2 regions of the Janthinobacterium sp. 1L-D-8-B-C4 genome follow, and region 1 is predicted to be linked to the other one. Evidence: predicted binding sites of a transcription regulator. Region 1 holds the regulator's gene; the other holds the start of a gene.
The links. The regulator LexA, encoded in region 1, represses DNA repair genes until DNA is damaged. The targets are predictions, from matches to a motif close to ACTGTATNNNNATACAGT.

Region 1 (4,424 bases):
GGCGTCTACGTGACCGGCGACGTCTCGCAGGACTACCTGGACCGCCTGGAATATGCGCGCCACAATCCGAAGGCGGCAGCGCCCGAAGACACGCCGCGTTCCCAGCTGAACCTGAACCTGGCGACTACCGAAGCATAAGTAACCTGCCCGGCCTGCGCCGGGCTTTTTTTGGGGTCAGACCTTCAGGTCTGACCCCGGCATTTGCCTTGGGGTTGCGCGGCAAATCGAATATCCGGAATTTCATCGATGACCACCAAAAAAACCTACGGCTTTACCACCACCATCCTGCATAACGACCGCCGCAAGGGCATCGAGCACGGCTCGCTGCACAAGCCCGTGCATACTTCGGTTGCTTTCGGCTACAGTGACGCGCGCCAGCTGGCGTCCGTGTTCCAGGGCAAGGAGCCGGGCTTTCGCTACGGCCGCCAGGGCAACCCGACCGTCTCCGCACTGGAAGACAAGGTCAACCAGATGGAAGACGGTGTGGCCACCTTGTGCTTTGCCACCGGCATGGGTGCCATCGGTGCCGTTGTGCAATCCTTGCTGCGCGCCGGCGACCATGTGGTGTCGTCGGCCTTTTTGTTCGGCAATACCAACAGCCTGTGGCAGACGGTGACGGGGCAGGGCATCGGCGTGTCATTCGTCGACGCCACCGAAGTGGCTAACGTGGCCGCCGCCATCACGCCGCAAACGCGCATCGTGTTCGTTGAAACCATCGCCAACCCGCGTACGCAGATCGCCGACCTGGCAAAGATTGGCGAGCTGTGCCGCGAGAAAGGCATCCTGTATATCGTCGACAACACCATGACCACGCCCTACCTGTTCCGCCCGAAAGCGGTGGGCGCCGGCCTGGTGATCAATGCGCTGACCAAGTCGATCGGCGGCCACGGCAATGCGCTTGGGGGCAGCCTGACCGATACCGGTGTGTTCGACTGGACGCAGTACCCGAATATTTTCGAGAACTACAAAAAGGCGGCGCCGAAACAATGGGGCATTGCGCAGATCCGCGCCAAGGCCTTGCGCGACTTCGGTGCCTCGCTGGGGCCGGAAGCGGCGCATCATATTGCCGTGGGCGCCGAAACCATGGCCTTGCGCATGGACCGCACCTGCTCGAACGCGCTGGCGCTCGCTACCATGCTGCAAGCCGATCCGCGCGTGGCGGCCGTGCATTACCCGGGCCTGGCGTCGCACCCGCAGCACGCGCTGGCGTCCGAGTTGTTCCGCAGCTACGGTTCGCTGTTCAGTTTTGAATTGAAAGACGGCATCGACTGCTTCGATTTCCTCAATCGCCTGAACCTGGCGATACCGGCCAGCAACCTGGGCGACACGCGCACCCTGGTGATACCGGTCGCCCATACGATCTTCTACGAGATGGGTGCAGAACGCCGCGCCAGCATGGGCATTGCCGAGTCGCTGATCCGCGTTTCCGTCGGTATCGAGGATGAAGCCGACCTGCTCGATGATTTCAAGAGCGCGCTGGACGCGTAAACGCCTTCGGCAATAAAAAGGGCCGCAACAGCATTGCTGTGGCGGCCCTTTTTCACGTGCAGCAGTTTAATGCCAGCTGCGCATCAGGCCGACTGCCAGGCCTTCCAGGGCAAACTCGTCTTCCGGCGTCACGGTAATGACCTTGAAGTCGGGGTTTTCCGGGAACAGTTCGATCAGGGTGCCGGTTTTCTTGTAGCGCTTGACGGTGACTTCATCGCCGATGCGGGCTACGACGATCTGGCCGTTCTTGGCACTGTCGACTTTTTTTACGGCCAGCAGGTCGCCGTCCATGATGCCGGCGTCGCGCATCGACCAGCCGCGCACTTTCAGCAAAAAGTCGGGCTTGGCCGAAAACAGGGCCGGATCGACGTTGTAGCTCGCTTCCAGGTTTTCCTGCGCCAGGATGGGCGAACCGGCGGCCACGCGGCCGATCAGCGGCAGCGACATCAGCAGCGCGGCAGGCACCTTCGGCAGCGCCGGCTCGGCAAGCGAGGCGCCGATCAGGCGGATGCCGCGCGAGGTGCCCGGCGAAATCTCGATGGCGCCCTTGCGGGCCAGGGCCTGCAAATGCTCTTCGGCTGCATTGGCCGATTTGAAACCCAATTCATTGGCGATTTCGGCGCGGGTCGGAGGAAAACCCGTGTTTTCAATCGCGTCCTTGATCAGGTTCAGGATTTGTTCTTGTCGTGCTGTCAGCTTGATCATGGATGGTGGGTGCATAGTGAAATGCTGTCTATATGAACAGTCTGTATTTTTGTACAGTATCGCCGACTATGCAAGCGACTTTCGGCATTTTCGGCCGATTTCGATGGAAAAAGTCGCGCGCGAAGCAAAAATGCTGCGCTGGCGGGCGTTGCAGGCGCTGCATGGCAAGCAATGGTTGAACGGATTGCAAAAGGCGGTTATAATCTTCGGCTGACCTTCCCACACCCGTCTTGACGCCGGGGTGGGCGATTATCAATCCGACCTGAAGGAGTTTGCATGCGTCATTATGAAATAGTCTTTATCGTCCATCCGGACCAGAGCGAGCAAGTGCCCGCGATGATCGAACGCTACAAAGCCAGCGTAACCACCCGCGGCGGTTCGGTTCACCGCGTGGAAGATTGGGGCCGCCGTCAAATGGCTTACTCGATCCAGAAACTGCCTAAAGCACACTACATCTGCCTGAACATCGAATGCGACAACGAGACCCTGGTCGAGTTGGAAACAGCATTCAAATTCAATGATGCCGTGTTGCGTCACCTGACCGTTAAAATGAAGAAAGCTGAAACAGCTCCTTCGCCGATGATGAAATCGGTACAACGCGAAGATGCGGCCAAAAGCCACCGCACCGAAGCACCAGCAGCCGCTCCAGCCGCAGCAGCAGCCTGATTGACCAGGATCGTGCGCTGAACCAGTTACAAGTTACCGCCATCATTGCCGAGCGCGAAATATTGCGCTATACCCCGGCAGGGTTGCCGATCGTGAATGCAGTATTGCAGCACAGTTCGCAGCAGATGGAAGCCGGTATCGCCCGTTTGACCGAGTTTGAACTTGCCGCGCTTGCCGCTGGCGAAATCTCAGGCCGGTTCAGTCAGGCAAGCTTGGGCGGGGTGTATCAGTTCACGGGTTTCCTGGCCAGGAAAAGCCGCAACAGCAAGAGTTTGGTGTTTCACATCATTGATTTTAGTGCAGTCAGTTCTGACTAGCGCAATTTTAGATACAGGAGCCTAGAATGGCATTCGGTAAAAAGTTCGACAAAAACAAGCTCAAGCTTAAAGAAAAACGCAAACAGCAAAACCCACTGTTCAAACGCAAGAAGTTCTGCCGCTTCACCGCAGCACACGTTGAACAAGTTGACTACAAAGACGTTGACACGCTGAAAGACTTCGTCCAAGAAAACGGCAAGATCATGCCAGCACGCCTGACCGGTACCAAAGCGCACTACCAGCGCCAAGTTGACACCGCAATCAAGCGCGCTCGCTTCCTCGCGCTGCTGCCATACACCGATTTGCACCACGCTTAATCGGTCAGATATTCCTGGAGAAGAACTATGCAAATCATTCTGTTAGAAAAAGTTGTTAACGTCGGTAACCTCGGCGAAGTCGTCAAAGTCAAAGACGGTTACGCACGTAACTTCCTGATCCCGCAACGCCTGGCCCGTCGTGCTACCGCTACGGCGATCGCCGAATTCGAAGTCAAGCGCGCTGAACTGGAAAAAGCTGCTGCCGCCAAACTGGCTGCATCGCAAGCCCAGGGCGAAAAACTGAGCGGCCTGACCGTTCAAGTTGCTCAAAAAGCTGGCGTCGATGGCCGTCTGTTCGGTTCTGTCACCAACTTCGACATCGCTGAAGCGCTGACCAAGCAAGGTTTCGCTGTTGAAAAAGCACAAGTACGCATGCCTACCGGCCCGCTGAAAGTTGTTGGCGAGCACAACGTTTCGGTTGCCCTGCACACCGACGTGGTAGTGGAAGTGGTGATCGCTGTGGTACCAGACGCAAACGCGTAAATCGTTTGCAGGCCTCGGCCTGCAGCATTGCCGCAATTGGAAAAGCCGGGTTCGCCCGGCTTTTTTGTGGCCTTTTTTTCCGTCATTTTCAGCCCTTTATTTTTGCCCGCACGCCGAAGCGGGTATAATTCGCGCCATGAACGCCCCCTCAGATCCACAACTGGATTCCCTCCGCATACCGCCGCATTCGATCGAAGCAGAACAGTCCGTCATTGGTGGTCTGCTGCGCGATAATGCCGCGTATGACCGCATTGCCGATTTCATGCATGCGGATGATTTCTATCGCTATGACCATCGCATCATCTTCGAGCAAATCGTCAAGATGGTGAACGCCTCGAAGCCGGCCGATGTCATTACTGTTTTTGAAACCCTGACCCAGCTCGGCAAGGCCGAGGATGTGGGCGGACTCGCTTACCTGAACGCGATGGCGCAAAACACGCCGTCGGCA
Region 2 (4,424 bases), on a different contig from region 1:
CAGGTCATGGCCAGGCGCGTGCACTGCTTGCCGGCCGCGATATGGCGGCGCACGTCGTCCGCTTCCAGGGTGTGGCGCACATAGCGCACCGTGGCCTTGCTCTCGCCGGTGGCGCGCAATTCGGTGTCCATGTCGACCGTGAAGCCAGCCGGCGCGTCATCGGCCTGCAGCCACTCCGTCATCACCGCCACCGGCGAGCGCTGCACGCGCAGGCTTTCCAGCGGCAGCTTGTCGACCGCTTTCAGCAGCAGCTTGATCACTTCGTCGGCTTTCGCCGGGCTGGCCGCATCGATCACCAGCCAGCCATTGACCGGGTCGATCCAGGTCCACACATTGCTGCGGATGCTGAAGGCGCGCGGCAGCAGTTCGTCGGCCACGCGCTCCTTCAATTCCTTCATGGCTTTCTTGCCAGGTGCAAAGCCTTGCGCTTCTTCCATTTCAGCCGCGCGCGCTTTCGCCACCTGGTTGATCACGGTGGCCGGCAGCAGTTTCTTTTCCGTGCCCAGCAGGATCAGCATCTGCTTGTTGACCACATGCACCAGGCCGCCATTCGGGCGTGGCGTATCCCAGCCCTGGCGCATCAGGTCCATGCTGGTGGCGGGCGTGAATTTGTTCGAGGACAGCGCCTCTTCCAGTTGTTCTGGCGTGTAAGCCCACGGCGCGGGCAGGCGGTAAATCTGAAGATTCTTGAACCACATAGTTTTTGTCTTCCGGTTGTTTCGTTGGAGCTAATAGGACGCCATTCTACACTTTCGACACGTTCCTGCCGTCAAAAGCGCGCTCTGGCGCAATGCTTGAAATAGAGATCTGAACAGCTACAAGGCGGGGAATAGCTCGGCCTGGGCCGGCGCCTGCCGCGTTACCTGGGACGGGTCGCACAGGGTGGAAATGCGCACCCCCAACAGGCGGATTTTCTTTTCGAACGGTACCCGCCGCAGGCAGTCGCGCGTGGCGCGCAGAATCGCCGCCGCGTCCGCCGTGGCGCTGGGCAAGGTGATATCGCGCGTGACGGTGCTGAAGTCTTCAAAGCGCAACTTGATGCCCACCGTGCGACCGGCCAGCGCATGCTTGTCGAGGTCGCCCGCCACCCGCGTGCACAGGCTTTCCAGTTTTTCCGACAGCACGGCGCGGTCGCGCACCACCTGAAGGTCGCGCTCGAAGGTGGTTTCACGGCTGACCGACTTGGTTTCGCGGCTGGTCTGCACCGGGCGGTCATCGATGCCCAGCGCCGCCTGGTGCAGCCAGCCCGTATACAAATCGCCAAACTGGGTGCGCAACACGGCCAGGTCGGCCTGGGCCAGCTCGCCAATGGTGACTATCCCCATCGCTTCGAGCTTGGCGGTGGCTTTCGGGCCGATGCCGTTGATCTTTTTTGCCGGCAAGGGCCACACGCGCGTGGCGATATCTTCCGGGTGCAAGATGGTGAGACCATCGGGCTTTTCCAGGTCGGAGCAGATTTTTGCCAGCAATTTGTTCGGCGCCAAACCAACCGAGCACGACAGGCCGGTGGCCTCGAACACGGCCGCCTTCAGCCTGGCCGCAAACGCCGGCGCATCGTTGCCGTGTTCGGTCAGGTCAATATAGATCTCATCGATGCCAACGTTCTGGATCACCGGCGCGAGGCTTGCCACCGCCTGCTTGAAGCGGGTGGAATACTCGCGGTAGGCCTCGAAGTCGGCCGGCAGCAAGATGCTGTCGGGCGCCAGCTTGGCCGCCTTCATGATGCCCATCGCCGAAAACACGCCGAACGCACGTGCGGCGTAAGTAGAGGTGGTGACCACGCCGCGCCCCACATAGTCGCGCATGCGGGCAAACTGGCGCGTGCCGTCCGGCTGCAACACCGGCTGCTGCAGGCGACCGCCGCCGATAACGACGGCTTCGCCACGCAACTCCGGATATTTCAGCAATTCGACCGAGGCGAAAAAGGCGTCCATATCCAGGTGCGCGATCCAACGACGCGGCGTGAGCGATTCAGGCGATGGGGAAACGGATGCGGTCAAGGACACCTCGCGGCGGTTGGGTCTGCCGCAACACATTGGCGGCAAGATACTGGTCATGCATACAGTATTACCCGAAACGGACGATATGGCAAGTTGCGACCGAACCAACAGGATCATTGCTTGCTTTTCCGGGTAGCAAGAATAGAATCTTGCCACAACACTACAAAGGAGTTGCCTTGTCTCGCCTATCACGCTATTCGCACACCGTCCGTCTGGCCATGAGTCTGCCGGCCCTGCTGCTGTCCACCCTGGCGCCACTCGCGACGGCGGCCGACGCGCCCGTCGCCGCCAAGTCTGCTTGGCAGGAAACCCGCCACGGCACGGTCGTGACCGACGACTACCGCTGGCTGCAAAAGAAGACCGATCCCGCCGTGATCGATTACCTGAATGCGGAAAACGCCTATACGGCGGCCGTGACAGCCCCGATACAGCCGCTGGCCGACAAACTGTTCGGCGAGATCAAGGGCCGCATGCAGGAAGTGGACCTGTCGGTGCCTGTACGCATGGGCAATTTTTACTATTACACGCGCACCGAAGCGGGCAAGCAATACGCGATCAGCTGCCGCCGGCCGGCTGGCACCAACGGCGCGTATGACGCGCAAGCAACAGAAGAAATCCTGCTGGACCAGAACCAACTGGCCGAAGGCCACACCTTCTTTTCGGTGCGCGCGTTTGCCGTCAGCCCGAACGAACAGTTGCTGGCCTACACCACCGACACCACCGGCTTTCGCCAGTACGAACTGCACATCAAGGATCTGAAAACCGGCAAGCTGCTGGTTGATACCATGCCGCGCGTCACCTCGCTGGCCTGGGCCGCCAACAACGCCACCCTGATGCTGGTGCAGGAAGACGCCACCACCAAGCGCTCGGACCGCCTGTTCCGCCTCAACCTGGGTGCTCCGCCGCAGCAGGTGTATCACGAGGGTGTCGAACAATTTTCCATCAGCATCAACCGTACGCAAGACAAACAGTTTTTTGCCTTGCGCGCCGGCAGCACCGATACCAGCGATGTGCAGCTGTTGTCGACCAGCACGCCCGATGGCCAATTCCGGCAGGTATTGCCACGCGAAAAAGGCCACCGCTACAGCGTCGAGCACCGCGATGGCCAGTTGTATATCCTGACCAACAAGGACGCAAAAAACTTCCGCATCGTCAGCGCGCCCCTGAGCGCGCCACAGCCGAAAAACTGGCGTCCAATGGTGCCGCACGACAAGGATGCCGTCATCAAGTCGCTCGATGTGTTCCAGGACTACCTGGTGGTGATGGAAAAAGCGCGCGCCCTGAACCGCGCCCGTATCTACGATTTCCACAGCAAGCAATGGAAGACGGTCAAGTTCGATGACCCGGTCTACCTGGCCAACGCGGCCGGCACGCCGGAATTCAATGCCGCGCAATTTCGCATGTCGTACCAGTCGCCGATCACGCCGCCGACGGTGATTGACGTCAACATGAAGGATGGCCAGCGCACGGTGCTGAAACAGCAGGAAATCGTCGGTGGCTATGACGCCAGCCGCTATGCCACCGAACGCCTGTGGGTAAAAGCGCGCGACGGCGTGCAAGTGCCGCTGTGGATCGTCTACAAGAAGGGCGTCAAGCGCGACGGTTCGGCGCCGCTGCTGCTGTATTCGTATGGCTCCTACGGCATCTCGACGGAAGCGGGCTTTGCCATCAGCCGCATCAGCCTGCTGGAGCGTGGCGTGGTCTATGCGCAGGCGCATATCCGTGGCGGCACCGACATGGGCGAAGCCTGGCATGAAGACGGCATGCTGATGAAAAAGAAAAACACCTTCAATGACTTCATCGACAGCGCCGACTACCTGGTGCGCGAAAAATGGACCAGCCCGAACCGTTTGATCATCCAGGGCGGCAGCGCCGGCGGCCTGTTGATGGGCGCCGTCGTCAATCTGCGCCCCGAATTGTTCCACGCGGTGCACGCGGCCGTGCCGTTTGTCGATGTGATGAACACCATGATGGACGCCAGCCTGCCCTTGACCACCGGCGAGTACCTGGAATGGGGCGATCCGAACCAGAAGGCGGCCTATGACTACATGCTCAGCTATTCGCCGTACGACAATATTGCCCGCAAGGCCTATCCGTCGATGCTGGTGACTACCGGCCTGAATGACAGCCAGGTGATGTACTGGGAGCCGGCCAAGTATGTGGCCAAGCTGCGCGCCTATAAAACGGACAAGAATCCGCTGCTGCTGAAAACCAATATGGGCGCCGGCCACGGTGGCGCTTCCGGCCGCTATGACGCGATCAAGGAGAACGCCTTCAATATGGCGTGGATGCTGTCGCAATGGGGCATCGACGAATAATTTGAAAAAAGCGCTTGCAGAAGGATTTTTGCCATCCTATAATAGCGCCTCTTCCAGACGTGGTGACAAACGTCGGGATGGTTTTCTGAGACAAGCAAGCATCGGG

Region 2: the regulator LexA is predicted to act here: its motif matches at 2,049-2,066, upstream of dinB (DNA polymerase IV).

What each region holds. Positions count from the first base shown of each region.
Region 1 is NZ_JBXAVX010000006.1:314,964-319,387, forward strand. It holds gene purF (amidophosphoribosyltransferase) at 1-138, shown strand, start outside; gene AC0Z42_RS13525 (cystathionine gamma-synthase family protein) at 247-1,488, shown strand; gene lexA (transcriptional repressor LexA) at 1,555-2,193, opposite strand; gene rpsF (30S ribosomal protein S6) at 2,470-2,859, shown strand; gene priB (primosomal replication protein N) at 2,877-3,176, shown strand; gene rpsR (30S ribosomal protein S18) at 3,203-3,493, shown strand; gene rplI (50S ribosomal protein L9) at 3,521-3,976, shown strand; gene AC0Z42_RS13555 (replicative DNA helicase) at 4,113-4,424, shown strand, end outside.
Region 2 is NZ_JBXAVX010000015.1:102,265-106,688, forward strand. It holds gene AC0Z42_RS23040 (recombination-associated protein RdgC) at 1-698, opposite strand, end outside; gene dinB (DNA polymerase IV) at 816-2,000, opposite strand; gene AC0Z42_RS23050 (S9 family peptidase) at 2,177-4,318, shown strand; tRNA gene AC0Z42_RS23055 (tRNA-Val) at 4,422-4,424, shown strand, end outside.